One region of the Peribacillus sp. Aquil_B1 genome, then DNA from elsewhere that is predicted to be linked to it. Evidence: riboswitches for the same ligand, from Rfam matches in the RefSeq annotation. Region 1 holds a riboswitch; each other region holds the start of a gene.
The links. Region 1 has a riboswitch for thiamine pyrophosphate ahead of MPH60_RS02945 (ABC transporter substrate-binding protein). Riboswitches for the same ligand answer to the same signal wherever they lie in the genome.

Region 1 (7,905 bases):
AAGGGAAGGCTGCTGCGGCATATAGCTGATATGACCCTTTAAGCCATTTATCTTTTTACCATCCAGTGAAATGATGCCATGATCCGGCTTCAAAATGCCGCCGATCAAGTGGAACAATGTACTTTTACCGCTGCCCGATGGCCCAAGGATCGTGACAAATTCCCCATCATCCACATGGAAATTCATATTCTCCAATATATTCTGTTTACCATCAAAAGAATAGGAGACATCTTTAATTTCCAGCTTCATCCTTGCCACCCTCCTTTCTCTTCCAAGAAACTAAATATTTCTCCAGGAAGGTGATGATTCCAAAAAAGATCAGGCTCATTCCCATAATGATGAAAATGGCAACAAACACCCGGTCTGTCCTGAACGCAGAGGATGCGAGCGTCATATAAACACCAACCCCCGATTTTGCCCCGAGCCACTCTGAAATAACCGCACCCATTACACTATAGGTGGCCGAAATTTTCAGACCGGAGAAAATGAACGGGATTGAGTGAGGAAATTCCAGCTTCCAAAATAACTGGTTTTTTCCCGCTCCCATCATCTTGAAATAATGCTTAAGTTCGTATGGTGTCTGGCGAAAACCGTCCAATGATGCAACCGCAACCGGAAAAAAACATACAAGCGAAATCACTATTAACTTAGGCAGCATGCCAAAGCCAAACCAGATCACCAAAAGCGGGGCCAAAACTATGATAGGTATATTTTGTGATAGTATGAGCAGAGGATAAACCGCGTCCTTCACACCTGGAAATAGATGTAGGATTGCCGCGATCAATAAGCCGATGCAGCTTCCAATAAAAAAACCCGACAACGCAAGCTCGGTTGTGGATATAAGGTGTCCGTAAAGATTGTGCGACGACTCAATTCCTTCAATAAAAATGGCCGATGGAGCGGGAAGCAGCCATTCTTCAACCTTCAATAAGACTGTCACTGACTCCCAAACTATCAGCAACAATAATAAAAGAAAGAAGGGAGCCCCCTTCTTCCAAATTCCCCTTCCGATCATGCCCGATATTTCTCCGTCAACGTATCCATCGTAATCCCGCTCGGCTGATATAATATTTTCACTTGCGAAATGACATTCGGCGATCCTATTTCAATCATTCTTACATTCATTTTTTCTATCACGGCAAAAAGTTCGGAAAGCTCGCCCTCCATTGTCGTTTCAAGCGGGTGAACCTCATACTTGACACCTGATTCTTCAATGATCTTGATTGCTTCATCGACCATAGGGATGACATTTTCCCCTTTAGGAATAATTTGTATACTAATTAATGAATTGGCCATTGTATTTCCTCCTATTTTGGTAAAAATTCATTGGTAAATGCCTTTTCAGGATCGAAATCACCTTCAAGAAGCTTGTTTTCAGTCATCCAATCACTGTAATTCTTCCAGATTTCCAGTTTTTGTTCACCCCAACGCGGAGCATCATCCTGATACTTGTCTGCAAGCCACTCCTGGCTTTTCTTAACTAGTTTTGCATCAAGATCCGGCGCAGACTTAATTAACATGTCTGCTGCATCAGCAGGATTTTTAATCGCAAACTGGTACCCTTTCGATGCTGCATGAACGAATGCTTTAACAGTTTCCGGATCTTCTTTTATCATCTTTTCATTTGTCGTCAAAACAGGCGTATAGTAATCAAGCTTATCAGAGTATTCGGTTAAGTAAACCATATTAAGCTTTTCATTTCGCAGCTCAGCCTCAATGCCTGTCCATCCATAATAAATCCAGGCAAAATCTATATCCCTTTTAACCGAAGTGAAAAAATCCATGTCTCCTGTATTGACTATATCCACTTTATTTACATCCGCATTTTCTTTTTTCATGAGTGAATCAATGATGGCCTTTTCTACCGGAGACCCCCAGCCACCATACGTTTTCCCTTCAAAATCCTTGGGAGATGTAATGTCCTTTGCCTCAGGGGAAGCGAATCCCGAGGTATTATGCTGGATGACGGCAGCTACCGAAACAATCGGCACGCCCTGCACGCGGGCCTGCGTTATGCCCTCCTGGTAGCTCACGCCAAATTCAGATTTCCCTGAAGCGACAAGCTTATCCGCTCCGGCTTCACCTGGCATGATGATTTCCACATCAAGACCTTGCTCTTTAAAATAACCTTTTTCCTTGGCTACATACAATCCTGTATGGTTTGTATTCGGTGTCCAATCGAGCACGACAGATACTTTTTTTAATTTTTCATTTCCTTCATTTTTAGATGCTTCTTCTTTTTCATTAGTTCCGCCTGCACCGCATCCAGCCAATAGGAACAACGAAGTTAACAGTGGCAAGAATTTATTCAAGTCATTATCCTCCTACACATCATATAAGATCCATATGCCGAAACCATAATGGGGCTCCAGGGTTTATTCGAATATTGGATAAAATAGCAAAAAACGCCCGAAGATGAATTCGGACGTTAACATACAAAACAGAAAGTCAGTAATAATATGTTCCCTCCGCTGGCATCATCCAGATCAGGTTCAAAGAGTCAGCATCTAAAGGATGCAATCTCAGCCAGCAGTACTGGCCCCCCTACATTTCTCGCACATATGAACTTTTCTCTCTCATTATATCAATTCATGGGGAAAAGGGAATACTAATTTGCTTCTTCTAACTAATTGGAAAGGTATTCCTCGCTCTTAAAGATATCTAGCAAAACATCTTTTGGAATGAAAACAAAAAAATTCTGCCTCTATTCACTCCAATCACTCTCGGCAGCAAGGGTGGCTGACACGTTACAAATAGTCAATTCCTTGCCGGCATTCATATAATGAGCATTACATGTAGACATTTTTGTTTACCGGTTTTATAAACCGTTAATTTCATAAGCAAAAGGTGGATATGATCATGATAAAGATTAATCACAAATGGTTAGATGTCAGTCAAATCCAACCAGGAATAGCATCTGCTAAATCGCTTGAAATTGTCCAATTGCTGGCGGAAGATTCTAACGTTTTTGAATACCGGAACTTTGGAGACTTTAATTTCGAGATACAGCTGAGGAACCGAGTCATTGCGGCAGCTATTGCGTTGGATAAAAGTAATGCAGAATTTTCCACACTCGAGGAATCGCAATCCAATGAACAATATTGGCGCCTTTCAAGGGATGGCACCTTTACCCTTCAGCCAGGGATTCTCCCCCATGCTGCACTTCTGGACATATTCATGAATGGAAGGCTTTATGCCTTCGAATGCGGGACAGCAATAGTCGTCACTTTTTTAAAGGCGATTTTGGATTTAATCGGCTCTAGGAATTTCGATTATCTTTTTTCAAACCTATTTTTATATGACTGGCGCCCTCCAGAGAATATGGCTCTTAATATTCATAAAGGGAGGGATTATACACCAGGCGATTGCGTTTACTTCATAAACCCTGATCATGACGAGTCAACTCCTGAATGGCAAGGTGAAAATGCCATACTATTAGGGAATAACCTCTTTTATGGACACGGGATCGGGATTACCACTTCACAGGGAATCATCAATGAATTAAATAGCAATAGAAGGCCGTTCGCAACCAGATCAGCATTCCTGACAACGCATATCATTTTCCTGGATAGTTCCTTCTATAGGCAATTCCAACTAAATAGAGCAAAGCCCGATCACTTTCCTGTCAGCCTTTCCAATTGTATTGTTTCTGAAATAGGTTCGAAGATTTACCTTTCATGACCTTTCTGTTTTATATACCGGCATAAAAAAAATGCTTGGGGAGAGATCTCCCAAGCATTTTTTTATTATTCATGCACCTATATTCCCTTTGCCTTTGAACCTGCGGACACTTGCCTGACCCCATTTCGTTATGGATAGTGTATAAACAGCCAAGGCTGACCATATGAACAAAAAGGCTAAAAGATGTGCTTTGGTGAAACTTTCATGATAGACGAATACCCCGATCAATAAGGATAAGGTCGGAGCGATATACTGAAAAATGCCAAGCATCGATAACGGGATCTTCTCCGCCCCTTTTGCAAAATATAAAAGAGGCAAGGCCGTGGCAATCCCGCCGCCCACCAACAGCAAGCTTGTGCTTCCATCCGTAAAGAACTGCATTTCTGACCGGTTCATCAAGTAGATCAGGTAACCCAGGGCCAGAGGCGTTACCATCATCGTTTCGAGCGTCAGCCCGATCGCCGATTCGGCCTTGATCATTTTTTTTGCCAGACCGTATAATCCAAAGGTCATGGCCAAAACCAGAGAGATCCACGGGATCGTGCCGAAATGAATGCCAAGGATCAAGACTCCGATTCCTGCAAGCAGGAATGAAATGATTTGGGCCCCGCTCAATTTTTCTTTTAAGACTATCACTCCCAATAGTACACTGACTAGCGGATTGATATAATATCCAAGGCTCGTGTCGAGGATCCGTCCTGAGTTAACGGCCCAGATGAACACTCCCCAATTAGCTGTAACAAGCAGTGAGGCCGTTAGTAATGCCGTAAAGAGTTTCGGATTTCCCATTATTTTTTTGACATAATCAAGAAACGCTTGCCACTTTTTCATGAACATCAATAAAACCAGCATGAACACGAAAGACCATAATACCCTCTGAGCTAAAATTTCCATTGCACCGACTCCCTGAAGGAACTTCCAGTAAACCGGCACAACTCCCCACATCATGTAAGATAGGGCTGCATAAATCGCCCCTTCTTTTTGTTCATCCACTTTCATAACAAGCCTTCTTTCCATTTACATTCCTTTATCTAATTCCATCTAACAATTTTGTATTTCCATTTCTTTTTTTGCAACTGTTAATTTTTATCATGCATGATTTTGTCATCGATGACCGTCATGACCGCCTCAGCTTTCAGGAGATCATCCGGCGCTACAGCAAAGACATCCAGATTAAACACGGTAAAATCGGCATCGTACCCTTTAATGATCATACCGCGGCGTTTTTCCTGCCCGATTGCCGCAGCACTCCCTTTGGTATACAGTGCGAAAGCCTCGTAAACGGAAAGCCTTTCACCCAAGCCATATACGGTACGGTCCTCATTATTGATTTTCATCCTTGTGACAGCTGCATGAATGCCCAAAATTGGATTTAATGGTTCAATGGGTGCATCCGACCCACCCGCACAAATGATGCCCAAATTCAAATAGGTTTTCCAGGCATAGGAGGATTCCAATAGATCGGCTGGAACCTTTTCTTCCACCCACGGAAAATCGGACGGAACGAAGCCCGGTTGGATATCAAAGATTAACGGCAGCTTTGCCGCCCGCTGCAACAGCTCCGGCCTAACGATCTGCGCATGAATGAGCCGGTCCCTCTGTCCCTTTTTCGGTGGGAAGGCTTCAATTGCATTCAAGACGTATTCAAAAGCGAGATCGCCAATTGCATGGACAGCAATCGGCATGCCGGCATCCCTTGCTTTTTTCAACAATTCCTGAAGCTCGTTTTCAGTGAATATCGCGACTCCATTCGTATTCTTTTGATCTACATAAGGTTCGCTCAACAGGGCTGTCCGTCCGCCTAAGGAGCCATCGGTAAATATCTTCATGCTGTCGAATTTAATATATCGCGTACCTCTCTGATAGCCGCCGCCTGCTGCCAGCATTTCTTCAAACGCTTCGTGATGGACGAGCAAATTGGCGCGAAAGGTCATTTCCCGGTCCTCGATCACCGATTTAAACGCCTGATATGTCGGCATGAAGCCATTGTAATAATGGAGGTCCTCAGTATGTCCGCCAGTCAACCCCAGCTTATATGCGTCTTCTATGGCCTCTGTGAGCGCGTTTTCGATATACTCTTGATCAATGCCGGGAAGGCTGTCTAAAATAAGGTTCTGCGCCTGACTTTCTTTAAATAGACCATTTAAACGTCCGTCAGGATAACGGCAGATCACCCCGCCTGAAGGTTCTTTTATTTCTTCTTTAATATCCGCTTCCAAAAGGGCGCGGGAATTGACAACCAGGGCATGACGGCAGATCCTTTTCAAAACGATGGGATGTTCTGACGATATCGCGTCAAGCTCATCCCGTAATATCAGTTCAGGTCTCGGCCATTCATTTTCATTCCACCCTTCGGCAACGATCCACTTTCCGGCCGGTGTCTTTGAGCACTTTTCCTTCAAGGATTTCATGATGGACTCCCTGCTATCCATCAAGGAGAGGTCTAAACGAAGCAGCCTTTCACCATGCCCGACCAAATGAAGATGACTATCCACTAACCCAGGCAGCATCGTTTGTCCCTTTAAGTCGATTTCCCTGGAAATATTGCCGGCATATTCACTTTTCAAGTAGTCCAGGCTGCCGGTATCAACAATTATCCCCTTTTCAGTGAAGACTGCCTCCACTTGATCGTTCTCTTTAACCATCGTATAAATCGACCCATTGAACCATAACGTTCCCATTCCGGCTTTACACTCCTTATTAAATGATTGTTACTGTGCAGATATGCAGTAAGTGTACCATCTCATATCATGAATTCCCATATTTATGCTTTTAACCAAACCTCTGTGTAATAAAAAAACGTCAGCCGTGGGGGCTGACGGTAATGCTTTCAATCAATTGTTAAGGAGTGCTTCTTCCCTTTTTCGTAAATCCACCCGTTTAATTTTACCTGATGTCGTTTTGGGCAGCTCTTCTAAAAATTCGATTTTCCTTGGATATTTATATGGGGCAGTCAATTCCTTCACGTGCGTTTGGAGCGTCTGGATCAAGCCTTGGCTGTTCGGATCGATATCCTCCATCAATACGACATATGCCTTGACCACATTTCCCCTTATTTCATCAGGGCTTGCTATAACGGCACACTCTTTAACAAATGGATGCTTAACGAGTGCATCTTCCACTTCAAACGGTCCAATCGTATATCCCGAGCTGATGATGATATCATCAGAACGACCCTCAAACCAGAAGTAACCATCCTCATCCTTTTTCGCCTGATCGCCAGTGATATAATAATCCCCGCGGAATTGCTTCGATGTCCGCTCGGGATCTTTAAAATATTCTTTAAAGAGAGCAGGTGTATCGACATGTACGGCAATATCCCCCACTACGCCAGGAGAACAAGGTTTACCGGAATCATCAACGATTTCCACATGGTTGCCCGGTGTCGGTTTGCCCATGGAGCCCAATTTAATTTCCATCCCTTTTGTTACTCCTACCAACAGGGTGTTTTCAGTCTGTCCATATCCATCACGCACTTCAATATGGAAATGGTTTTTAAAGACCTCGAACACTTTTTGATTCAAAGGTTCTCCCGCTGATACAGCACTATGAAGATGGGATAAATCATAGTCATCAAGGTTATCCACCTTTGCAATCAATCGATACTCGGTTGGTGTGCAGCATAATGCATTCACTTTGTAGTCCTGAAGCAGCTGAAGATATTTTTTCGCCTCGAACTTACCATGATAGGCAAGACCGGTCGCTCCCGTTCCTAGAACCGCAAGGAAAGGACTCCAGATCCACTTTTGCCACCCTGGACCTGCAGTTGCCCAAACCACATCATTTTCGCTGATGCCAAGCCAGTTTGCAGCAGACGTTTTCAAGTGGGCATAAGCCCAGCCATGTGTATGGACGACCCCTTTTGGATTGCCTGTCGTTCCGGAAGTATACGATAAGAACGCCATATCCCCACTCTTCGTGTCGGCCAATTGCAGCTGATCGGATTCCTCGTCGGCAAGCTCATTCAAATCCAGCCAATTTTCGATTCGTTTCCCGATTGAGAATTTCAGAAGGCCTTCCGCTCCTTCGATTTCATTCAATTCATGAGTATATTCATGATAACTGATGATTCCTTTGACCTCACCATGATTGACTCGATACTGCAAGTCTTTCGCACGAAGCATTTCAGAACAAGGTATGACAATCATGCCAATTTTCAATGCGGCTAAATACACTTGATAAGCTTCCACCAAACGAGGAATTATGATAAGGACCGTATCACCT
Region 2 (7,905 bases), on a different contig from region 1:
GAATGGATACGCTGCGGCAAATCTCTTCCAGATCCCCAATGGCCATTAAGGTTGCATCTTGTTTGGTCTTTGTAGGGAAAACGGAACCGACTCCGATATAATCTGCTCCATTTCGTTCGGCTTCTAGAGCCTCTTCAAGAGTGGAGACAGATACACCGACAATCATATCTTCGGGAACCATTTTTTTGACGACAGGCAGTGGAAGGTCATCTTGCCCAATATGAATTCCATCCGCTGCAACAGCAAGGGCTATATCAACCCGGTCATTGATGATAAGGGGAATGGACAGCTCGTTCAATAACTGTTTTAATGCAGAAGCTTTATTATAAAAGGAGAGGGAGGAATTGTTTTTCTCTCTAAGCTGTACGATCGAGACTCCTCCTGAAACCGATTCTGCAATGATTTTGGTCAATTCTTCTATTGCCAGGGACTCTTCTGTAACTAAATACAGGCTTAAATCAATTTGGGACTTCTTCATTTATTTTCACCTCATGCATCCAGATTTCCTTATCCATTCTTGATATTGCATCGATTAATCGCACATGAAACGTTCCTGTTCCTTCATCCTTTTGAAGGTTTTTGGCAGCTAGTTCCCCTGAAATGCTCATGGTTGAGATACCGGCAATCGCCGCAGAATAGAAATCATCGGTGACTCCGGAAAAAGTGCCGATAAGAGCTGTGGACATGCAGCCGGTACCTGTAACATTAGTTAAAAGCAGGTTCCCGTTATCGATGATGGACGTATGTGTTCCATCGCTGACCGCATCCTTCGCTCCGCTGACCACGACGATGCAATTAAATTTTTTTGCCGCTTGAGCGGCCAGCTCTGCATTGCTGACCGCAAGCTCCTCCGAATCCACCCCGCGAGTAACGGTATCCCCACCCATCAATGAAAGAATCTCACTTGCATTTCCACGAATGATTTGGAAAGTGACCTTCCTTAGAAGCTCTTTCACTTGCTCTGTACGATAGGCGGTGGCACCAACTCCCACCGGGTCCAAAATGACCGGGATATCCAGGTCATTTGCAGTCGAACCGGCAATCTCCATTGCTTCCAAGGCTTTATCATCGATCGTACCGAAATTCAGGACCAATGCATCCGCCAATTTGACCATATCCGCCACTTCTCTTGGGCTCGATGTCATCACTGGTGAACCACCGATGGCAAGGGTGGCATTTGCGCAGTCGTTGACCGTAACAAAGTTGGTGATTTGATGAACGAGTGGTTTTCTTTCTCTTACCTTCACGAATAAATCGGCTGCGGAAACCTTCATATTAAGTCACTCCGTTCTTTTTTTGAATATGAATGAAAATGATGGACAGGTCCATGACCTTTACCGATTGAAAAACTATTGCGTATCGCTTCAGAAATATAAGTCTTGGCCTGTTCGATCGACTCTTGCAATGGCAGTCCATTTGCCAGGTTTGATGTAATGGCGGATGATAAGGTACAGCCCGTACCATGAGTGTTTTTTGTATGAATGCGCTCTCCCTTGATCCAGTGGAAGTCAGTCCCATCATAAAAAAGATCATTTGGATTTCCCGCTGCATGGCCGCCTTTAAGTAAAACGGCTTTGGGACCCATTTCTTGTATTGAATTGCATGCTCTATAGAAATCTTGTTTCGTCCGAATCGACAAGCCAGTAAGTACTTCCGCTTCCGGTACATTTGGTGTTACAAGTGTTGCAAGCGGAAGCAAATCCATTTTTAAGGCGGAGACAGCCTTTTCGTCGAGCAAATGGTGGCCGCTTTTGGAAATCATGACAGGGTCAAGGATAACGATGGCAGGCATGTAGGTTTTAAGGGACGCTGCGACTGTTTCCACGATTTCTTTTGATCCGAGCATGCCTATTTTTACTGCATCGACAGGAATATCTTCAAATATAGCTGCAATTTGGTCCGATATGATAGCTGTTTCTATTGGCTGTACAGAACGGACTTCCATTGTATTTTGTGCGGTTACGGCTGTGATGGCAGACATTCCAAAGACCCCATGTGCAGAAAATGTTTTTAAATCCGCTTGTATTCCAGCACCGCCCCCAGAATCAGAGCCGGCGATGGTTAATGCTGTTTTCATAAAAAAACCCCTTCATATAATTATTTTTTAGAAGTATTTTAAGTAATATGAAAGCTAAAATCGAACCTGCGAATGAACTGAGCATAAAAGCCGGTAAAAAACCAAAAAGAGCAGCTTTTTCTCCCAATAGGAGGATGGCAAGTGGATAACAGGCCAGGGAACCGAGAATGCCGGTCCCGATCACTTCACCTAAACAAGCGAATTTTAAGCTTTGTGTTTTTCGATAAAGGATGGCAGCCAAAAGTGCACCGATCATGCTGCCGGGAAAGGCGAATATTGAACCGGTACCAGACATGTTTCTAATGATGGAAACTAAGAAAGCTTGTGTCACAGCATAAGCAGGCCCCAATAGAACGGCCGTGAGGACATTTGCCAGATGCTGAATAGGAAAGATCTTTGCAAATCCTGCAGGGATGAAAATAAATGAACTGGTCAGCGTCGTTATAGCCGTGATCATGGCAGTCAACGTCAGTTTCTTGATAGGATTCATCATGCCTGCGACCTACAGCGGCCAATCCTGCTCATTTTGAACCATATCCCAGAATAAATATTCATATCGGGAAGTAACCAAAAAGTGCTTTTCTAATCTAAGAAGTTCCTTTTCTGGCATGCCCTCCGTCAATTCTTCCAACAATGCGATCAGCCACTTGTGTGCTTCCCCGAATTCAGGCGATGAATAGGACCTTATCCAATCTGCGTAGCGATTGTTTTCCAATGCTGCTCCATTTTGTTCTTTTAATAGCAAACCGATTTCATAATAATCCCAAGCGCAGGGCAGGAGACAGGCGATCAAGTCTGCCAAAGTCCCATGCTGTGCTGCATTTAGCATGTAACCTGTATAGGCTAGAGTGGTGGGAGTAGGTTCTGTATCTTCCAATTCTTTGGAACTGATTCCGAATTCGGAAGCATAATGCCGATGGATATCCATTTCCACTTGAAGGGTTTCATTTAAAATACTCGCAAACTTTGCCATGGTTTCGATGTTATGAGCTTTGATGACACCTAAAGCAAAGAGCTTGGAATAATCCATGAGATAGATATAGTCCTGCTTCAGGTAATAGGCAAATTTCTTTTCAGGAAGCGTGCCGTTTCCAATTGCCTGAACAAAGGGATGTGAATGGTTCCTTTTCCAAATCTCTTTTGCCCGTGCGTGAAGTCTATCACTGAATGTTTCTGTTTTAATCTTCTCCATTGTTCATCCTCCTTTAGAATGGTTCTCCTTGATAATGAAAAACCCCGTTCCTGAATACGGAACGGGGTAGATGGATATAGTCTGTAAATGGACGATATCATCCACTTCCCTCCGCCGGTATGAGCCGGTTCAGGTTCAAAGGGTCCGGAATTAATTCCATCTCAGTCTAAAAAAAAGACTCCCCTAGTGGTGTGAATTGTATGTAATTACTGACATCATATCAGAAAGACAAGAAATTGCAACCCGTATTTAAAAGAGGGATAAACAATGTCAAGGAAAAAAGGGAGAACCAGGTAATTGACTTTTGATGATTATTAGGATAGAATCATTTCTACAACAATTATATATCGAATTCTTATCCAGAGAGGTGGAGGGACTTGGCCCTAAGAAACCTCGGCAGCGGAACCGTTTTGGGAACTGTGCTAAATCCAACAAGCATATGCTTGGAAGATAAGAAGAGCCGTACGGACACTGTCAGCCTCTTCTTGAATTAGAAGGGGCTTTTATTTTTGGGAAATAACGTTTAGTGACATAATAGAAAAGGTATATATAATTTGGTGAAAATCAAATATGTTGATAAAGTTAGCTAACTAGAAGCAGGCTCTAGGATGACTAGGAAAGGAGCCATTTACATGGCAGAACTATTTAAGAGGATTGAACAGAGGAAGGCAAAGCTCATTGAAGAGCTATTGGCCAATGGAGTATACAAAACTTCTGATGAAAGGCACCTTTATGATGCCCCATTAAAAGTGCTTGAAGATGAATATAAGATTGTTATAAATAGACCTAATAACGAGTCACCTTCTGAATGGATGACATAGTAAGCGATGGACTATATTTTGGGTTCTAGGATAAGGGATATGATGTAAGCATTCACAGTCGACACCAGTGGGTGCTTTTTTGCGTTTAATAGGAAATGACATAAAATATACATAATTAAAGAATGAAGTAGGTGTTTTGTCACATTTAACCTATAAAATAACACATTTTATTTCTGAAAAATAGTTGATTTTAACTAGTAGTTTCATTATGATGAAAGTGTAAAAAAATTGAATAAATGGGAGGTGACATATAATGCCTTGCCGTAAGGTAACGATAGAAAAAGTAGAAGAAAAGAGACAGGAAATGATCAAATTGGCAGCAAGTTACGGCTTAACAAGTCTGCTAACTGTTCAAGCCAGTCAAGAATTGGATTCGCTTTTAAATGCGTTAGCAAGTAAAAGAGAGTCAGAATATTTTTCTCTCCAAAAAGCATATAGGTATTTTTAAATTAGCCAATTTGAACTGTATTAATTTGAAAAAGCTACTGCTCAAGGCAATAGCTCTAAAGAATTATCTTAAATATCGACACGTTTACCAAGAATGACCAAATCGCGCTCAATGCCATCCAGCTCGGCAACTTGAGGTAAATGCGCCCATTCTTCAAACCCGAATTTGGAAAAAAGCTTAAGGCTCGGTATATTGTGGGCGAAAATGAAACCCAATAAAGTCTTAATACCTAATTTTGGACTCAATTCAATTGCCTTTTGAATCGAAATTTGTCCGATTCCTTTTCCCCGGAAATAATCATCCATATAAATGCTGATTTCGGCAGTGGAGTTATACGCCGGTCGGCCATAGAAGGATTGAAAGCTCATCCAGCCAGCAGTTTTCCCTTCTATAGCAATGATATATAGCGGTCTACTTTCTGAATGATGTTCCTCAAACCATTTAACCCTCGATTGGACGGATACAGGCTCCGTATCCGCCGTGACCATTCTTGAAGCAATTGTCGAATTATATATTTCAACAATTTTGGGTAGATCAGATAGTTCTGCCTCTCTAAACTCTATGTGCTCTTCCATGATTTAAACTCCTAACTATCATTTATTCAATCTCCAGAATGAAGGGTAATCCCGTTTTTTGTTTAAGGGACGGTGAATGACACCCAATCCATTGAAAGTTTTTATTATCATACACTCTTTACTCTTTATCTGACAATTCTTTTTTATGTTACGTCTGCAGATTTTTGGGGTATGTAAAGGATTAAATACTACTAGTAAAAAGACAGAGGAGAACCAAATGAAAAAGTTGGCAGTTTTTTTGATTATAGTACTGGTTATATGTTTTGCTGCATATGAATTTCAGGCCTCGGAGTCGGAAGATGTGCAAAGGGTGATGGCTTTTGGAGATTCGTTAACCTATGGAAAAGGGGATAAGGACGGGGAAGGATATATAGAAGGCCTGGAGGATGAATTGAATAACCCAGAATCTGAACAAAAGGTGAGTTTTTGGAATTACGGTATAAAAGGCCAGGAAACGGATGGGGTGATGAAACAGCTTGATGATTACCGCATTAAAACGAAACTTGATGAAGCCGATACTTTCATCGTTTATATCGGAACGAATGACTTGATCAATAGTAACGGCGGGGACTTGGAGAAAATCAGTGATCGAAAAATCAATGAGGGTAAACGGGAGTATATCAGCCATCTGCAAAAGATTACGTCAACACTGATAAAGGCAAACGATAAAGCGGATATTCTGATAGTAGGACTATATAATCCAAATAAAGGAAATCATAAACTTGAAAAGCACATTCGCGATTATAACCAGTCAATAAAGGGAATAGCGGATAAAGACAATAGGATGTTATTCATTCCTACGAATGATCTTTTTGAAGGTAAAAAGAAAACAGAGTATTTCAGTGATAAGTTACATCCGAATGAAAAAGGGTACCAGCTCATTGCGAATCGGGTTTTGGAAAGTTATGATTTCAAATGAAAGCAAAAATGCACAGAAAGGCATTCTGTGCATTTTTGCTTGCTAGGAATTTAAAATGGCTTTTAGTTGAGGGAACTGCAAGTCATGGAGCTGCTTGTATCTGCCGTTGTTTTGCAATAACTGTTCATGTGTTCCTTTTTCATGAACCTGCCCTTTTTCCAGAACGATTATTTGATCGGCATCATGAATGGTCGATAAACGATGTGCAATGACGATTGAAGTCCGGTTTATCAATAAACGTGACAAAGCTTCCTGTATCAAATGTTCGGATTCTGTATCCAAGGCAGCCGTTGCTTCATCGAGAATGATGATTTGCGGGTTTTTCAAAAGTGCCCTGGCAATGGCAATGCGTTGTTTTTGTCCGCCTGAAAGCTTGACTCCGCGCTCTCCAATTTGAGAATCATACCCATCAGGAAAGGCACTGATAAAGTCATGCGCATTTGCCGCTTTGGCGGATTCGATGATTTCCTCATCTGTAGCATCAAGTTTGCCATACACAATGTTATCACGGATGGAACCGTTGAATAAAATGATATCCTGGGAGACAACACCCATTTGTCCCCTTAATGATTTCAGTGATACATTTTTGATATCATGGCCATCCATTTTAATTGTTCCAACTTGCGGATCATAAAATCGAATCAAAAGGCTCGTGATGGTCGATTTTCCTGCACCAGAGGAGCCGACCAGTGCGGTTACTTGACCAGCTTTCATGGTCAGGTTTAAATTGCTGAGCACAGGAACACTCTCATCATAAGAAAAATCAACACACTGAAATTCAATTTGCTTTTTTATGGAAGGGAGTTCAATGGCATTTCCCTTGTCACATATTTCAGGTTGTGTTTCCAATACTTCAGTTATCCGCTCAAAGGCGGCGGCTGATTGCTGGACAATGCTGATGACACGGCTAAAATTGCGAACGGGACTCTGCAGCAACCTCAAATAGGCGAGGAAGGCCACGATTAATCCTATTGTGAATTCACCTTCCATCACTTGCCAAGCACCGAACACAATAACTGCTACAAGACCGATATTATTCAATAAATCAATAATCGGACCGAACATGGAACGTAGCCGAACGGACTTAACGTTTGCAGCCATATTTTCCTGATTACGCTCGGCAAACCGCCTTGATTCGAATTCTTCATTTGTAAAAGATTGAATGAGCCGCATTCCTGAAATGGAATCCTGTAACTGATTGCTGACATCTCCTGCGGAACTTTGCACAGACCTAAATGACATCCTGATGCGTTTCCCGAACACCCTTGTGATATAGAACATGAAAGGGAATGTAAAAAGAAGGACAATGGTCAGCTTCCAGTTAATGAAAAGCATATATACCGCCACCGCAATGAAAGTCACCGTGTCTGTCAAGACTTGGAGCATGCTCGAAGAGATGAGCTGCTGCAGTAAGTTGACATCATTGGTCAACCGGGACATTAAGTCACCAGTACGATTTTTGTCAAAAAATTTCATATCCAGTGTTTGAATGTGGTCATACATGCTATTCCGTATATCCATAATAGCCTTTTGACCGACATTGGAAACGATATAGCTGTTAAAGTAGTTCAGTAAAGCCAATAAGATGCTAGCACAAAGAATTCCTGTGCCAATCCAGAGTAACAAATCATACCTTTTTTCGGGAATGACTTTATCAATCGTAATCTGCGTCAACTGGGGAATGGAGAACTCAAGCAATGAAATGAGGAGCATGATACATACTATCAAAGCACAAAACTTCCATTTGGATGGTACCCGATTGAACATTTGTTTGAGCATCAACCAGATGCTTCCTTTTGAGGGTGTTGCATGCATGGCACTGCGGCCTTTGTGGCTGAATGGAATATGTCCTCCACTCATAGCGATCACTCCT
Region 3 (7,905 bases), 570 kb from region 1:
AAGCTGCATTGGGTGCTGACTTCCTAAGATTGAATAAGGAAAAAGGCTGGCTTGTCCCTCCTCCTCTTCATATTAATAAAACAAGTATGTAAATATAATGGAATATCCCCTGATCATGTTGACATCGTGATTGGATGCCCAACATGATTAAGGGATTAATTCCAATAATGAAAGGATTAAGGAATCACTACCATTGCAGACTTTCGATTAAGTGGCACTTTGTGCATTGTTGACTATAATCAGTTTTTACAAATTCATGATTACAATGCTCGCGAAAAATGTTCAGCTCCCTTTTCAGCTGTTCCAATTGAGTTTCCAACTGTTTCATTTCAACTTTTATTTGAATTGCCCGATTCATCGAATTCTCCCTCTCTCCGAATCATAGATAGATTTCCCCGTCCGTTTTCCTAAATTCATTCGCTTTTTCTTTAAGACCTTCATCGATTACCGACTCAAAACCCAGACCCTTTTCCTTCGCCAAATCACGGATGTCTTGAGATATCCTCATACTGCAGAATTTGGGTCCGCACATTGAACAGAAGTGGGCTGTTTTGGCACCCTCTGCCGGAAGTGTTTCATCGTGATATTCAACTGCCCTTTCAGGATCAAGGGAAAGATTGAATTGATCTCGCCAACGAAATTCGAATCTAGCCTTCGAAAGGGCATCATCCCGTTTTCGTGCCTGGGGATGACCTTTAGCAAGATCAGCTGCGTGGGCTGCAATTTTATAAGTAATGACCCCTACACGAACATCCTCTTTATTCGGAAGTCCCAAATGCTCTTTCGGTGTCACATAACAAAGCATGGCCGTTCCAAACCATCCAATCATGGCAGCACCAATCGCAGAAGTGATATGATCGTATCCAGGAGCTATATCCGTCGTCAATGGTCCCAGGGTATAGAATGGTGCTTCTTGACAGACTTCCAGCTGCTTATCCATATTTTCTTTAATCAAATGCATCGGTACGTGACCAGGTCCCTCCACCATGACTTGAACATCGTGCTTCCAAGCAATCTTCGTCAGTTCCCCCAATGTTTCCAATTCAGCAAATTGAGCCTCATCGTTTGCATCTGCAATGGAGCCCGGACGGAGGCCGTCACCTAAAGAGAAAGAAACATCATACGCCTTCATGATTTCACAAATCTCTTCAAAGTGAGTATAGAGAAAACTTTCTTGGTGGTGGGCCAAGCACCATTGTGCCATGATGGAGCCCCCTCGGGAAACGATTCCCGTAACACGCTTTGCTGTCATGGGAATGTATCGTAAAAGCACACCAGCGTGTATGGTGAAGTAATCGACACCTTGCTCAGCCTGCTCGATTAATGTATCCCGGAAAACTTCCCAATTTAAATCTTCCGCGACTCCATTCACTTTTTCCAATGCTTGATATATCGGAACCGTCCCAACTGGCACAGGTGAATTTCTGATAATCCATTCCCGGGTCGTGTGAATATTTTTACCGGTGGAAAGATCCATTATGTTGTCTGCACCCCAACGTGTAGCCCAAGTCATTTTCTCCACTTCGGCTTCAATCGATGAACTAACAGCGGAATTTCCAATATTCGCATTTATTTTCACATGAAAATTACGTCCGATGATCATGGGCTCACTTTCAGGGTGATTAATATTTGCCGGTATGATCGCCCTCCCGCTAGCTACCTCTTCTCTAACAAACTCAGGGGCTACATTTTCCCTGATCGAGATGAACTCCATTTCCGGAGTTATGATACCTTTTCGGGCATAATGGAGCTGGGTTACGTTTTGCCCTTTCGCAGCACGCAATGGTTTTCTTTTCAATCCCGGAAAAACTTCGGCGTTGGATTGTGACTCTTTTTTATAGCCGTTATCTTCGGGCTTTATTTCACGCCCTTCATACTCTTCAACATCTTCCCTTTCCAGAACCCAGCTGCGTCTAATCGGGGCAAGACCTTTATGAATATCAATGGGATATTCTGAATCCGTATAAAAACCGCTTGTGTCATATACTCGTAAAGGCGGATTCTCCTCTTCGCCGAATGACCCTGTAGTCGGACTTAGCTTAATTTCACGCATAGGTACTTTAATATCAGGTCTAGATCCCTCAACATACACTTTTTTACTCCCGGCAAAACTGGACATAATTGAAACATTCATGTCATCTACAGAATTACTCATCATGATTTCATTTCTCCTTTTTAAGTTCATTTAAAAAGGACAAAATCCAATCCATTTCGCACGAAAAAGCCAGATCTCATATTTAAGACCTGGCTAACGTTAGTATGACTACAGAAATGACCAATTGAAAAGTCATTGTTTAGTAGATTCTAACTTCCCCACGCTGGTATGAACCAGATCAGGTCCTGAGGGTTAAGAAGCTTAAGCGCTTCTCTCTCAGCCCAACTTTTATTGGACACCCCTAGTCTGAATAATTTAATTGATTACAGGGTAACTATATCTCACCCTTTTCATTCTGTAAATAATTTGAAAGACCTAATATTTTCATTACAACTCTCCAAAATTGGTTTTTTGAAGGAGAGCCGTTAATTAATTCCCCAGGCTCTCAAGGATTGGGTAAAGCTCCTCTAAATGCTTGATTTCATAGGTTGGAATCACTTCATTCCGTTCCTTATCATGGCGATTTATCCAAACAGACTTTATGCCTACTCGTGATGCCCCGAGGATATCCGTCATTAAATTATCGCCGACCATCAATACTTCATCCTTATCAAGCTCCATGATTTCCAAAGCATGCTCAAAAATGGAGGCATCCGGTTTACCTCTTCCAAATGCGCCTGATATCACGATTTGGTCGAAATAAGGAACCAGTTCAGGAGTAATTTCAAGTTTAGTATTTTGCAGCTCAGGAGATCCGTTCGTAAGCAATAGCAACTTATACTTCCCTTTTAATTCATCCAGAACACGGAATGTTTCTTCATAGATAAATGGCTTTTTGCGTCTCTCCGCAGGGAAACGTTCTGCCAGTTCAAGCCCAAATTCAGGGTCATCGATCCCTAATGCCAATAACCCTCTCGTCCACGCTTCTTTCCGATAAGCCGGTGCAATCCCCGCCATCTTCCTGAATTCATCATGATCATCCTGGAAATTTCCCCATAGCCCCTCAAATGGGTTGATTCCGATCATTTGTGTGAATGCATATGTATCGTAAGAAGAATAAAGCTCACGCGCTTCCTTTCGCACAGCTTCTTCAAACTCGTCGACATTTAGATCATATTTCTCCTTGGCCACTTCACATGTGGCCACAAAAGCTTCTTTTACACTTTTCTGATCCCATAGTAATGTATCATCTAAATCAAAAAAAACTGCCTTCAGCAAAATGTCCACCCCTCTTTCCCTATTATTGAATTCGTAAAAATTACACTATTACAATAATAAACCACAACCAATAAAAAAAGAATAACTATTCGGAAAATGACTTACCTTTTCTAGCGGGAAACCCATACTCACTTATCATCTTTCAAATACATACAGCTTACCATTACTGGCGATATTGAATTTTGGACCGGTGAATCCCCGTCGGATCAGCTCTTTCCTCATATATACCATGAGGGCGGCATGACTCACGATCAGCACATCCCGTTCCCCCTTTGCAAAGACTTCATCCAATACTTTATTGATCCTTCGCTCTGCGATCTTAATTTCCGCCCTTGTCTGCTTGTTGAACACCGAGCAGCAGCGAATCCAGATGGCCCAAAGGATGAATGGCAGCTTTACCCTTCCTTTAAGAGGCGGGGAAGGTATTTCCCGCAGCTCCTCCATCCGGTGAACCGTACCTGGATAGATATGTTCCGCTGTCTTGACAGCTCTAGACATATCACTGCAATAACATTCCTGCCATTCCTCCACGCCAAATAAAGTCGTCCCATAAATAATATCGGCTGCATCATAATCCTCAAACCATTGCTTCATTTCATCCGCCGTTACCGATCTCCCAGTAGGAAATTCATGTGCCACCTTAAAATGCCGTACCAAACCAATTTTCATATCTTCTCCTTTTTATCTTTTAAAATATACGTTTCTTTTTCTTGTAAAAAGCCCTTATCAATATATTACCCTATGTAAAACTTTTAAGAAAAAAGTATGTTGAAACCATTAAACCTTACTGAACTCTCCTTGGCACTGTGTATATGTTTAAAAATTATTAAAGTTCCATCGTTTAATTATGAGAGCATCGAAAAAAGAGAACGCGTTTCGCCTTCTCCATTTTTCGTTTAATCTATGAATTGTAGTTCTGTTATCGTACATCTTTTCCTGAATTTATATTTTCCGCTCAAATCACTGAATTGATAATCATTGAGAGATTTCCCCAGTTGTTCCTTCAGCTTATCCACAGTGATGGATTGCTCAACTGTCTCTTTCCAATTTTCATTTCCGATCAACTCATCGAACGGAATGGTAGTCAGGACTTCATCATATATCTGGATGCTTTGATCGATGCCGAAGCTGCCATAGATACTGCCATTTTCATCAGCAAAGATATGATCCGATTCCAATTCCTCCACCAATACTTCCAGATATTCCTTTGACTTAACAGGCTTGATAGCAATCTCTGCTTCCGCCTTTACAGGTCCCAATCTCTTATCGACGATGTCTATCGTCAATTTGACGTGAACGGGCTGATACTCAAACCCTTCACAAAGTTCTGTTGCCGAATTATATACCATCTGTACATCCTCCTTTTGACATTATCATTATATAATATAAATAGTACATTTCATTACCAAAAACCCTTATTCAAGTTCACTTGCATCTTATATTCATAGCGACTCTTTTTTCAATTCATACTCTCCTTCAACACTGAAGGGTCAATTGTCATATTTCGGGATTCGCTGATATGAAAGCCACAAATCCTGATAATTATCATTCATATTTCATTCCTCATTTATACGTTTATCGATAATAACCGTTAACTTTGTTCTATTTATGAACCCAACTAAATAGTCCAATGCCGCTCAAGGCATTGGACTTTTATAAGCTTCACATTATGGCTTTAGCACCACTTTAATACATTCATCTTCGTGATCGTTAAAAATTTGATAAGCCTCACTCGCTTTTTCTAGAGGGACTTTATGGGAGATGATTTCCGTGGGGTCGAACTCTCCAGCCGTGATTTTATCAAAAATCTTGGGCATGTAATGAATGACCGGCGCTTGTCCCATTTTCAGATTAATGTTCCGCTCAAATAAATTGCCTAATGGGAACATATTATATTTGGATCCGTATACGCCAGTCAATTGGATCGTGCCGAATTTACGTACGGCATTAAGTGCAATCTCGATCGCACTTAATGTTCCACCCTGAAGTTTCAGCTTTTGCTCAATCGCCTCTATCGTTGATTTCTTGCCATCCATTCCCACACAATCTATGACCACATCTGCCCCGCCTGAAGTGATTTCCTTAATGTAGCTGCCCATATCGTTATATTCATCGAAGTTATACGCCTCAACCTTATTCATCTGTTTAGCCTTATTGAGTCTATAAGGAAGATTGTCGATGGCAATGACCCTTTTTGCTCCTTTCATCCAAGCGAACTTCTGAGCCATCAAACCAATCGGCCCACAGCCCAATACCGCTACCGTATCACCTTTCTTGACGCCAGCGTTCTCTACACTCCAATATGCGGTTGGCAGCACATCGGACATGAACAAAAGCGCTTCATCTTCAAGTTCACATGACTCTGGGATGACAAACGGCATGAAGTTTCCATATGGTACCCTTAAATATTCTGCCTGCCCGCCAGGATAATTCCCATATCGTTCCGTAAAACCAAAGTATCCGCCTGTATCCACCGCTTCATTGGGGTTGGAATTATCACATTGACTCTCCATATCATGTTCACAATAATAACAGTGCCCACAAGAAATGTTGAAAGGCAGGACAACCCGGTCCCCTTTTCTCACCTTCGTTACTTCCGGACCCACTTCTTCGACGATGCCCATCGGTTCATGGCCAATGACATAATCTTTATGCGTCGGCAAAGCACCCTGATATATATGGAGGTCAGACCCGCAAATAGCCGTTGAAGTCACTCGGACGATGATATCATCCTTTTGCTGAAGTTTTGGATCTTCAACTTGTTTTACCTGTATATCTTTTGCTCCTTGAAAAGTTACAGCCTTCATATTCAACCTCCTAAAATATTCTTAATACATTTGATATACCCGTCAAAAAAGGCTACTAAGCCTATGAACATCTAATTTCATCAAGAAACTCTTCATTATGCTGCACTTGGATGACAAAAAAAAGCCCCGGAAACCGGGACTTACCTATGAAACCATTTATTTAGGTACTTTATTATTGTGCTTGTACTCACTTAGTACCTCGTTGAATACATCGGGATAATTCGTAAACAGCCCCGTTGCACCCCATTCAAGAGCCTTTTTCATATCCGCTCTTTCATTTACGGTATATGGATGGAATTGGAGGTCATGGTCGCGAACCATCTCCACATACTGTCCGTCTACCTTATTGAAGTTCGGGCCAACGCCAATTGCATATTCCTTAATGGACTCCAATTCTTCATCGGAAATGGTTGCTGGGTTCTTATAAGAAAAAAGCTGCACAAGCGGTAACTTTGGATTCATGTCATGAACCTTCATAAGGCTTTCTTTACTGAACGATTGAATTAATACATTCTTGGTACGGCCTTTTGAATCCACCATTTTATATTCTTCCAGAACCTGCAGAAGTTCTTCTTCCATTCCCGGATATACTTCAGGGGACTTTGTTTCGATATAGTAATTGGCTTGCTTTCCGAACTTCTTAAAGACTTCTTCAAGAGTGGGAACCGTTAACCCTTCATATACCTCTTTTGCCAATTGCGGATATTTTTCATTGAACCATGTACCGGCATCCAGTTTCTTGATTTCTGCCAGCGTTAAATCCTTCACAAGCCCAGTACCATTCGTTGTACGATCCACCTTTTCATCATGCATGGCTATCAATCTTCCATCCTTGGTCATTTGAAGATCGATTTCTATGTAGTCGCCTTTCATTTGTTCTCCCAATTGATAAGCGGGAATGGTATGTTCAGGTGCATAACCAGAAGCTCCCCTATGTGCGATATTCACGATTTTCTTCTCATAAATAGATGAATTGGAATGATTTCCATTTGCAGCTGAGGCCCCCATGGAAGTAGCCTGCAATATAAAGGCCGCACTCATCATACAAAAACCGAATTTCTTTATATTCGTTTTCATTTTCCCTCTCTCCCTCCTACTATTACCATCATTTTAGAAGGGGAATGTGAACTTACAGCAAATATAATGTAAAGATATAATATATTAGTTAAAATGGTCAAAATAACCTATCGAACACGGGGCATTCATGTGGTTTGACCTAATTCAAAATTCGGATGACAGCTTAAATGATTAAAAACCCGTTAAAATGCTAAACATGGATACTGGTAATTATAAAAGGTTTTTTGGGATGTTCATATTGAAATAGTAGCCCCCTCCGCTGCTGTATTCCAACCGAATCTTGCAGGGAGTATGTTTTTTTAAAAAATATGGATACAAAGACTATCAATAGCAAAATCTATCTTTTTCTGATTTACAAAAAACTAGTATCATATTACTATTAAACAAACAAACAGAATATTAATATTAAGGGGAATTATGTTAAAAAATTATCAATATTATCAAAACAAACACCGATTTATACTGAAAGCATTCATGGCAATGATATCCTTTTTACTTTTAGTTGGGATTTCTGTTTCACCTATAAGTTGGAAAGATAATCCCTACGAGATGATATTACAGGTCATTTTAATATCGGGGATGATAATTTCTCTGTTATTTTACTTAAAAACAGAAGTCAATTTTTATAAAACCCTATTCATTTTCTTAATTACTGTTTATTTATATGGAAAATTCTTGATATTCCCAGATACCGCAATCATGCTGGCT
Region 4 (7,905 bases), 1.7 Mb from region 1:
CGAAAGCCTACCAATAATCCCCTCATGAAACTTTCTTCCGTAATCGATATAAGGCCCCACTCAAACCAAAGCGTCTCACCTTGCCCGAATAGTATCATTGCAGAAGAGGTGGATATAAAAATGAAACAAAAGGGAATCGACAAAAGTAAGATGCGTTTTATCGAATGTCCGGTAAAAAACAAAAATAAAAATAATACGCCAATGGTGATATTCATCATATAATTCAGGTCATGAATGAATAACGCCAAGATGCATAACACAATCAGTACACCAAGTTTAAGGCTTGGATTAATTTTATGGAGCCATGTTTCTGCATTTGAATCATTCATCTACATGACACTCCTTTTATCTTTGGTCTCCACAAATCCTGATTGCGCAATGTTTTCATCACATATTACGTTTCCGTCCTTAACCGTCCAGATCCTAGTTGCAAAGTTTCTTGAAATATGATCGTCATGAGTCACCATGATCACTGTTATTCCGCGCCTTCGATATTCCTCAAACCATTCCAGTAATGCAAAGGTATTTTTCGAATCTTGGCCAAAGGTTGGTTCATCCAGGAGAATGATTTTTTTGTCTATTACGATTGAGGCGGCTACGCTTAATCGACGCTTTTGACCCATTGATAATTGAAACGGATGTTTATCCCGATGTGCCTCCAGGCGGAACACTTTAAGCAATGAACGGACTCTCTCATCTATTTCTTGTTGCGGCCTTTTATCAATTCGCAATGAATAAGCAATCTCTTCATATACAGTATTTGCAACGAACTGAAACTCAGGATTTTGAAAGACAAACGTCATATGATCTGTTGGATTTTTCACCCTTTTAATGGGTGTTCCCAATAATTCATACTTACCATTGGTTTTTATGAACTGCATCAATGCATGCAAAAGCGTACTCTTCCCCGCGCCATTTTCACCCCTGACTACAATCCATTCCCCTGAATGTATCATCAGCTCTTCAACCTTGATTTTTTCCTCTTTATTCCGAAAACCGCTAAAGCCTTGCACATCCATAAGGGGTGAGTCATCTATAAAGGGGTGTTCCCGAATCGGTGCATACTTCTGTAGATATTCATCCCAAACACCCGGGAACCAAATTCCATGTTCTTTCATTTCATTTTTATAAAGTGAAAGAATGGTGTCTCTTGGACCATCAGCTATGATTTGACCGTCATCGTTAAAAAGCACGATTCTTTCGATGAATTCTAAAACATGGTCAATTTTATGCTCGACGATAATAACCGTTTTGTCTCTTCCGACTTCCTTTAACAATTCCCAGATTTCTTTCGTTCCTTCGGGATCAAGCATGGCGGTTGGTTCATCTAAAAATATCACTTCTGGTTCAAGGGCCAATACTGAAGCGATTGCCAGACGCTGTTTCATCCCGCCTGATAATGTTTCAATACTTGTATGGCCCAGGTTCAATCCTACTTTACGGAAATGATTTTGAATCTTCTCTTTCATTTCTTCTTTCGGGACGGAAAGATTCTCAAGGACGAAGGCAATTTCCTCATCGGCAAATGTCATGCAAAACTGACTATCAGGGTCTTGAAAAACATACCCCCATGAAGAAGGGCATTTCAATTTATCCGTTTTCATCGGTACTTCGATGGAATTCGGAATCAATCCGCTTAACACTTGTAAAAGAGTCGACTTACCACATCCTGACGGACCCAACAATAGCACTTTTTCTCCTTGATCAAACGATAGTGATAGGTCCTTGAATATCAAAGATTCATCACCTGGAAATTTCATTCTTAACTTTTCAACAGAAACGATTGGTTCCATGGCCCTCAACCTCTACTTTTGATCCAGTTCTGCATAATCTTTATTTGAAACCGGACGCACAAGATTAGTTACTCCTGTTGCTTCCAGGACTTTAACTAGATAATAAGCGGTAACACCTGCAAAGAATATGGAACCCACAAACCTCGCTATCATGAATAACGATAGATTCCAAGTAGAAAGCGCACCTATTTCCCCGTATGCAAAATCCATGATAACTGATGCCAGGCAGGAAGCTATCGCAGCTAAAACGGCCACCGGCATATTGAATTTTTTATATTTGAACGCCATGAACATCAGTTCCGCGAACAAACCTTGTACCACCCCATATAAAAGTACGGTCAGCCCCCATGGTGAACCAAGAAAGAACTCCCCGGAAGCTGCTGCTATCTCCGCCAAAAGTGCCACACCCGGTTTCCGTAAAATTAAAAAGGCGACGGGGCCGGCTATAAACCACATTCCATAAATAAGTTGATCCAGATGTAATCCTAACGGTTTAACGGAATAATAAATCGAACCCCAAAGGATATAAACGATTCCAAATGCTACCGCAATCACGATCGTTACCAATATGTCCGTTAATTTCAATCCTTTTTTCATTGTTTCATTCCCCTTTATACTTCTAGTGTTTCCTTATGCACAGGCCATGTCTCTAAACGATAAGCCATTTCCCAAAATGAGTATTCATATTGGCTGCTGAGGATAAAATGCTCTTTCATTCTTTCCTTATCTTCGTCAGTCACTTTTTCAGCAATCTCATCAAGCCTCGCAATTTGTTCTTCCACCAACGTGCGGAACCACTCCCCTCCGTAAGCCGCTATCCATTCTTGATAAATCGGCTCTTCGGGCATGCACCCTTGCAGTCTTTCACCTATTTCGTAATACAGCCAGTAACACGGCAAGATAGCTGCAATTACATCCCCTAAATGCCCCGAATAAGCCGCACGATACATATGGGAAGTATAAGCATAAGCAGTCGGGGCAGGTTTGAAATTATCCCGTTCTTCTTTAGTGATGCCTAACCTCTCAGAAAAATTCTCATGAAGCTTCAACTCCGCTTCATATGTTCCTTGTGCATGGCCGGCAAGCCTGCTTGTTGTATGTAAATCCGTAGCTTTAACTGCCCCTAAAGCTTGAACTCTAGCAAAATGAGATAAATAATAGGCATCTTGCATGACATAAAAACGAAAACTCTCCAATGGCAATGTGCCATCTCCTATTCCTGCAACAAACGGGTGATTAAAACTAGCTTCCCAAATATGATCAGCTTCCTGACGAATTTCCTCTGAAAACTTCATGTCCATTACCTCCAAATGATATTTTTTAAGAAATATTACGAAAAAAAAACCTTTTGTCACCCCTTTTTTTGCAAACAAAAAACCACTTTCTTAAACGTAAAGAAAGTGGTTGTACTTGAAATAATACAGAAACGTATTGTTCCAGACCCCACTTCCCTACGCTGGTATAAACCAGATCAGGTTCTAAGGGTCTTAAAGTCATACTTTAATCTCAGCTTCTGCGGTAAAAATCAACTTTCACCTATAAAGCACCCCTAGTGGTACAAATTGTATATTAAATCTCATTTGCCTTTATATTAACACGATAAATTCAATTGTCAAACGTATTAGAAAAAGTTTTCAACTTATTGATTTATGGTTACTAACCTTTCAATCTTGCATAACACCCTTACCTTGATCGTTTAAACCATTGTTAATCCACCATTTACGGAAAGTGTTTGCCCCGTAATATACCCTGCATCTTCTGAAACGAAATAGGCAACAGCACTAGCAATGTCCTCTGGTTGTGCTAGCCGGCGGAATGGAATCGCTTTTTCCAAGGCGCCTGCTATACCTTCATTATAAGAGCCTATTTCTTGAAATAGGGGCGTATCGGCAGGACCTGGCGCAATACAATTGATGTTGAGTTTGTGACGTGCCATTTCTCTTGCTATCGTTTTTGTGAAGGCAATCACCCCTCCCTTTGCAGCCGAATAAACTGCCTCTCCACTTGATCCTACTCTAGCTGCATCGGATGCAATATTTACTACCTTTCCGTAACCATTTTCAATCATGAGAGGTAAAATTTCCTTGCAAGTATGGATCTGCCCAAGTAAATTAATATCAATAATCCTTTTCCAAGTGCTAGGATCACTTTTTAAAAAAGGTTCCACCTTATCCCAGCCTGCATTATTAACCAATATATCTATTCTATGATAATGGTTCACTGATTCTTCAACGGCTTTTTTAACACTTTCTAATTTCGTTACATCACAATGAACCGCTCTGGCTTCAAAACCCGACTTTTCAATTATAGAAACCGTTTCCTCTGCATTTTTAAGATTTATATCAGCCACGATGATGTTAAAATTGCGAGAAGCCAATTTTTTTGCAATTTCTCTGCCAATTCCGCTCCCAGCACCTGTGATGAATGCCATTCTTTTAATCATCTTATTTCCCTCCACTTCCACCATTTAGTCAATATGGATTTATTTAAGCTGATTGTCGATTATCTTTTCATTAATCATTTCCCGGAGCCGGAATTTCTGGATTTTCCCGCTTGCCGTACGAGGAAAGTCATCCATTATTTCAAGAAATTCAGGCCAATATTGTTTGGCCAAACCCTTTTCCGAGAGAAATTCCTGCAGTGAATCCATCGTAATCGGGCTCTTCCCCGTTTTCATGCTGATACATGCACATGCTTTTTCCTGTAGACGGGAATCTGGAACCGCAATAACCTGAGCACTTGAAATATCCGGGTGTTCATACAATACATTTTCTACATAAGCGACAGGAATATTTTCACCGCCACGTATGATTATGTCTTTGTTTCTTCCAGAAATCCGGATATATCCGTCTTCATCAATGAATGCTCGATCACCGGTAATGAACCATCCGTCACTATACTCAGCTAAAGTATCATCGATTCGTTTAAAATAGCCGACAAATAGAGCCGGACCCCTTACTAATAAAGAGCCTTCTATATTCGGGGCACAGATCTCCCCTTCAAAATCCACTATCTTTAACTCCATTCCCGGAAACGGGATTCCGTCGGTATTCGTCAGTTTTTCTTCTGGATCATCAAGTCTCGTCAAGGTAACCAAGCCATCTTCCGTTTGTCCCCATCCTGACAATATCTTGAACGGTACTTTTTTCACGGCCTCCTTTACTAAATGCCTGGGAATCGGGGCACCTAAAGCTACGAAGACTCGCAGCGAATTAAGGTCAAATCTTTCTATCCCTTCCATCTGGACCGTATCTTGCAAAAAAGGAGTGGCTCCGGCCGTAAACGTTATCTTTTCCTTCTCTACCCATTCAATAAACTCTCTCGGATTCCAAATGTCCTGATAGACTCCCGTACCTCCAATATGTGTAGGGAGCCTAACTCCATAACCAAAACCTGTTTGATGAGCGAACGTTGACGCCATGAAAAGAACATCATCGGAAGTTAAATGTAAGCGGTCAATCCAATAATCCGTTGATGTACATAAAGTATTATGTGTATGCATAACTCCTTTTGGACTCCCTGTAGTTCCCGAGGTAAAGATAATTTCAGTCACATCGTTGGGGTCAAGTGTGATTTCATCCAAAATGGATGAATCCATCCGATCTTCCCAAGGTTCCTCAAATAATGAGGAGAACAGTTTCATCCCATTCGGTGCATTGTCCCCAATCACATATATATGTTTCATTGATGGCCATTGATGGCTTAGTCTTTCAATCATGTCAGGGTAATAAAACCCACGGAAATAATCTGGCACAACTATCATTTTAGATTCTGCCATCCCAACCATATAACCAATTTCCCTATCTCGATAAATCGGTATCAAGGGATTGCTAATGGCACCGATTCTTGTTACAGCATAGTGTAAGATTATAAATTCATTCCAGTTAGGCAGTTGAAAAGAGACAACATCCCCCTTACCCAACCCTATATGCAAGAGACCCAATGCGATTCGATCGACCAACTTACCAAGCTGCTTGTAAGTATAACTACTTTTTTTATCGATAATCGCCATCTTATCTGGATGCTTGACTATAGCATCATTCAAATAATCCAAGATGGTTCGGTTTGGCCAAACGTCTTGATATTTCTCCACATATTGCTGAGTCAAAATCGTCTCCAATTTCACTAGTCATCTTCCCCCTCATCAACCTCTGAATTTTTTAAAATCTACAGGCCTCTTTTCTAGGAAGGCATTTTTTCCTTCTTCCGATTCTTGTGTATTGTAAAACATCGCTAAACTGCCCATCGAAAGTTGTGAAATCCCTTGAATATTGGCACTATCTGCATTAAAGGAATATTTGAGCATTTTTAGCGCAGTAGGACTCTTATCAAGAATCTTTCTTGCCCATTCTTCTGCTGCCTCGTGCAATTGTTCTTGGGCAACGATTTTGTTCACAAGTCCCATTTCTTTTGCTTCTTGTGCAGAATATTGTTCACACAAATACCAGATTTCCCTCGCTTTCTTTTCTCCGACAATTCGTGCTAAATAAGCTGAACCAAAACCTGCATCATAGCTACCGACCTTTGGCCCGCTCTGGCCAAATTTTGCAGTGTCAGATGCAATGGTTAGGTCACATATTACATGAAGGACATGCCCGCCCCCGATGGCAAACCCATTAACCGCTGCAATGACCGGCTTAGGAATATTGCGGATCGTTTGGTGCAGCGTTTCGATCTCCAGTCCCATTCCACCACCTAAACCACCCGAATGATTATATCCTCCTTCTTCTCCCTTTTCTTTTTGATCTCCACCTACACAAAATGCCTTCTCACCTGCTCCAGTCAGAATCACTATACCAACACGATTATCATCCCAAGCGTCCCGGAAAGCCCAAATTAATTCCTGAATGGTTCTGGCACGGAAAGCATTGTAAACTTTAGGTCTGTTCATGGTTATCTTTGCAATTCCACCTTTTTTTTCATAGATTACATCTGTAAATTCCATCGATTTCATTCCCTTCATTCTCTTAGTCTACTAAAGGATGATTTGCCTTGTATCACATAATTCACTGTTAATTTCGAACGGAACCGGTACCTAATACGACTGTAAATAATTTCGATTTCTTCGTAATATTTTCCGTTTAAACTGAATGTAAAAATACTAATCCATTGGCTTAATGAGAACGGAACTCCTTTCCTATAATGTCCTTTGCAATGACCATCATATTGGCTTGTGCAGTGCCATCACCAATTTCCAACCCAATCACATCACGCAAGCGTTGCTCAAGAGGCATTTCCTTCGTATAAGCATAATGACCATTCAACAGTAAACATTCATGGATAGCTTCTACACTGTATTTAGGACCTAACCACTTAACGGAAGCCGATTCTTTACTATGATTCAGCCCTTGGTCACGTAGCCAAAGTCCTCGGTAGGCTTGCCACTTCACCAGTTCCAATTGGGTATAGTGGGTCACAATGGGGAAGGAGACCCCTTGATATGTCGCCAGCGGTTTACCAAATGAATGTCTGATTTTCACATATTCGATGGTTTCATCGATACTTTGTGAAGCAGTGCCCACACATTGCAGCCCTATTAACAGCCGACTTAAATCGAACCCATTCATCACTTGGGAAAACCCTTTATTTTGAAGACCGATCATATACTCTTCCGGAATCTCGACATCGTTTAAATATATCGAACCTCTTCCAATGGGGATATTCCCCATATCTGTGTACCCTTTACATTCAACACCTGGAGTATCGGCAGGAACCATGAAGGCACTTATCCCTCGATTTCCCCATTCAGGTTCCGTCTTTGCAAATAAAACAAATGCATCTCCACACATAGCTACACTAATTCCCGACTTTTCTCCATTAAGCACATACTTATTTCCTATATGTACAGCTGTTGTTTTAATTCCGCCTGCATCCGTACCGGCGGATGGCTCCGTAATGGCAATGCCCACAATTTTTTCACCACTTGAAATTTTGGGAAGCCACTCCTTTTTCAGTTCCTCGCTAGCGTGATTATTGATAATTTCACCTATTAATGCATTCAACATCACCGCGTAAGTAAGATTGAAATCACCACGACCTATCTCCTCAGCAGCTATCCCCGTTGTCACACAATCCGCACCGCTTCCGCCATATTCCACTGGAATCCGAAGAC

Region 2: it holds a riboswitch for thiamine pyrophosphate, as region 1 does, so the genes downstream of both, tenA (thiaminase II) here and MPH60_RS02945 (ABC transporter substrate-binding protein) in region 1, are expected to answer to the same signal.
Region 3: it holds a riboswitch for thiamine pyrophosphate, as region 1 does, so the genes downstream of both, thiC (phosphomethylpyrimidine synthase ThiC) here and MPH60_RS02945 (ABC transporter substrate-binding protein) in region 1, are expected to answer to the same signal.
Region 4: it holds a riboswitch for thiamine pyrophosphate, as region 1 does, so the genes downstream of both, tenA (thiaminase II) here and MPH60_RS02945 (ABC transporter substrate-binding protein) in region 1, are expected to answer to the same signal.

The regions. Positions count from the first base shown of each region.
Region 1 is NZ_JAKXEE010000001.1:585,612-593,516, reverse strand. Features, by position in the region: gene MPH60_RS02960 (ABC transporter ATP-binding protein) at 1-249, opposite strand, end outside; gene MPH60_RS02955 (ABC transporter permease) at 233-1,015, opposite strand; gene MPH60_RS02950 (thiamine-binding protein) at 1,012-1,296, opposite strand; gene MPH60_RS02945 (ABC transporter substrate-binding protein) at 1,308-2,312, opposite strand; TPP riboswitch at 2,447-2,556, opposite strand; gene MPH60_RS02940 (protein-glutamine gamma-glutamyltransferase) at 2,860-3,681, shown strand; gene rarD (EamA family transporter RarD) at 3,751-4,680, opposite strand; gene MPH60_RS02930 (amidohydrolase) at 4,761-6,362, opposite strand; gene mbcS (acyl-CoA synthetase MbcS) at 6,516-7,905, opposite strand, start outside.
Region 2 is NZ_JAKXEE010000002.1:377,865-385,769, reverse strand. Features, by position in the region: gene thiE (thiamine phosphate synthase) at 1-478, opposite strand, end outside; gene thiM (hydroxyethylthiazole kinase) at 459-1,274, opposite strand; gene thiD (bifunctional hydroxymethylpyrimidine kinase/phosphomethylpyrimidine kinase) at 1,271-2,077, opposite strand; gene thiW (energy coupling factor transporter S component ThiW) at 2,046-2,567, opposite strand; gene tenA (thiaminase II) at 2,580-3,269, opposite strand; TPP riboswitch at 3,359-3,464, opposite strand; SAM riboswitch class I at 3,622-3,726, shown strand; gene MPH60_RS15545 (Fur-regulated basic protein FbpA) at 3,902-4,090, shown strand; gene MPH60_RS15540 (aspartyl-phosphate phosphatase Spo0E family protein) at 4,344-4,538, shown strand; gene MPH60_RS15535 (GNAT family N-acetyltransferase) at 4,607-5,113, opposite strand; gene MPH60_RS15530 (GDSL-type esterase/lipase family protein) at 5,331-6,032, shown strand; gene MPH60_RS15525 (ABC transporter ATP-binding protein) at 6,075-7,892, opposite strand.
Region 3 is NZ_JAKXEE010000001.1:12,535-20,439, reverse strand. Features, by position in the region: gene MPH60_RS00185 (DUF3231 family protein) at 1-92, shown strand, start outside; gene thiC (phosphomethylpyrimidine synthase ThiC) at 380-2,158, opposite strand; TPP riboswitch at 2,294-2,408, opposite strand; gene MPH60_RS00175 (HAD family hydrolase) at 2,525-3,313, opposite strand; gene MPH60_RS00170 (histidine phosphatase family protein) at 3,449-3,982, opposite strand; gene MPH60_RS00165 (hypothetical protein) at 4,210-4,662, opposite strand; gene MPH60_RS00160 (zinc-dependent alcohol dehydrogenase) at 4,981-6,120, opposite strand; gene MPH60_RS00155 (glycerophosphodiester phosphodiesterase) at 6,277-7,197, opposite strand; gene MPH60_RS00150 (sensor histidine kinase) at 7,615-7,905, shown strand, end outside.
Region 4 is NZ_JAKXEE010000001.1:2,294,042-2,301,946, forward strand. Features, by position in the region: gene MPH60_RS11250 (energy-coupling factor transporter transmembrane component T family protein) at 1-329, opposite strand, end outside; gene MPH60_RS11255 (ABC transporter ATP-binding protein) at 330-1,793, opposite strand; gene MPH60_RS11260 (ECF transporter S component) at 1,806-2,390, opposite strand; gene tenA (thiaminase II) at 2,405-3,088, opposite strand; TPP riboswitch at 3,225-3,354, opposite strand; gene MPH60_RS11270 (SDR family NAD(P)-dependent oxidoreductase) at 3,490-4,236, opposite strand; gene MPH60_RS11275 (AMP-binding protein) at 4,276-5,919, opposite strand; gene menB (1,4-dihydroxy-2-naphthoyl-CoA synthase) at 5,938-6,738, opposite strand; gene MPH60_RS11285 (acyl-CoA dehydrogenase family protein) at 6,908-7,905, opposite strand, start outside.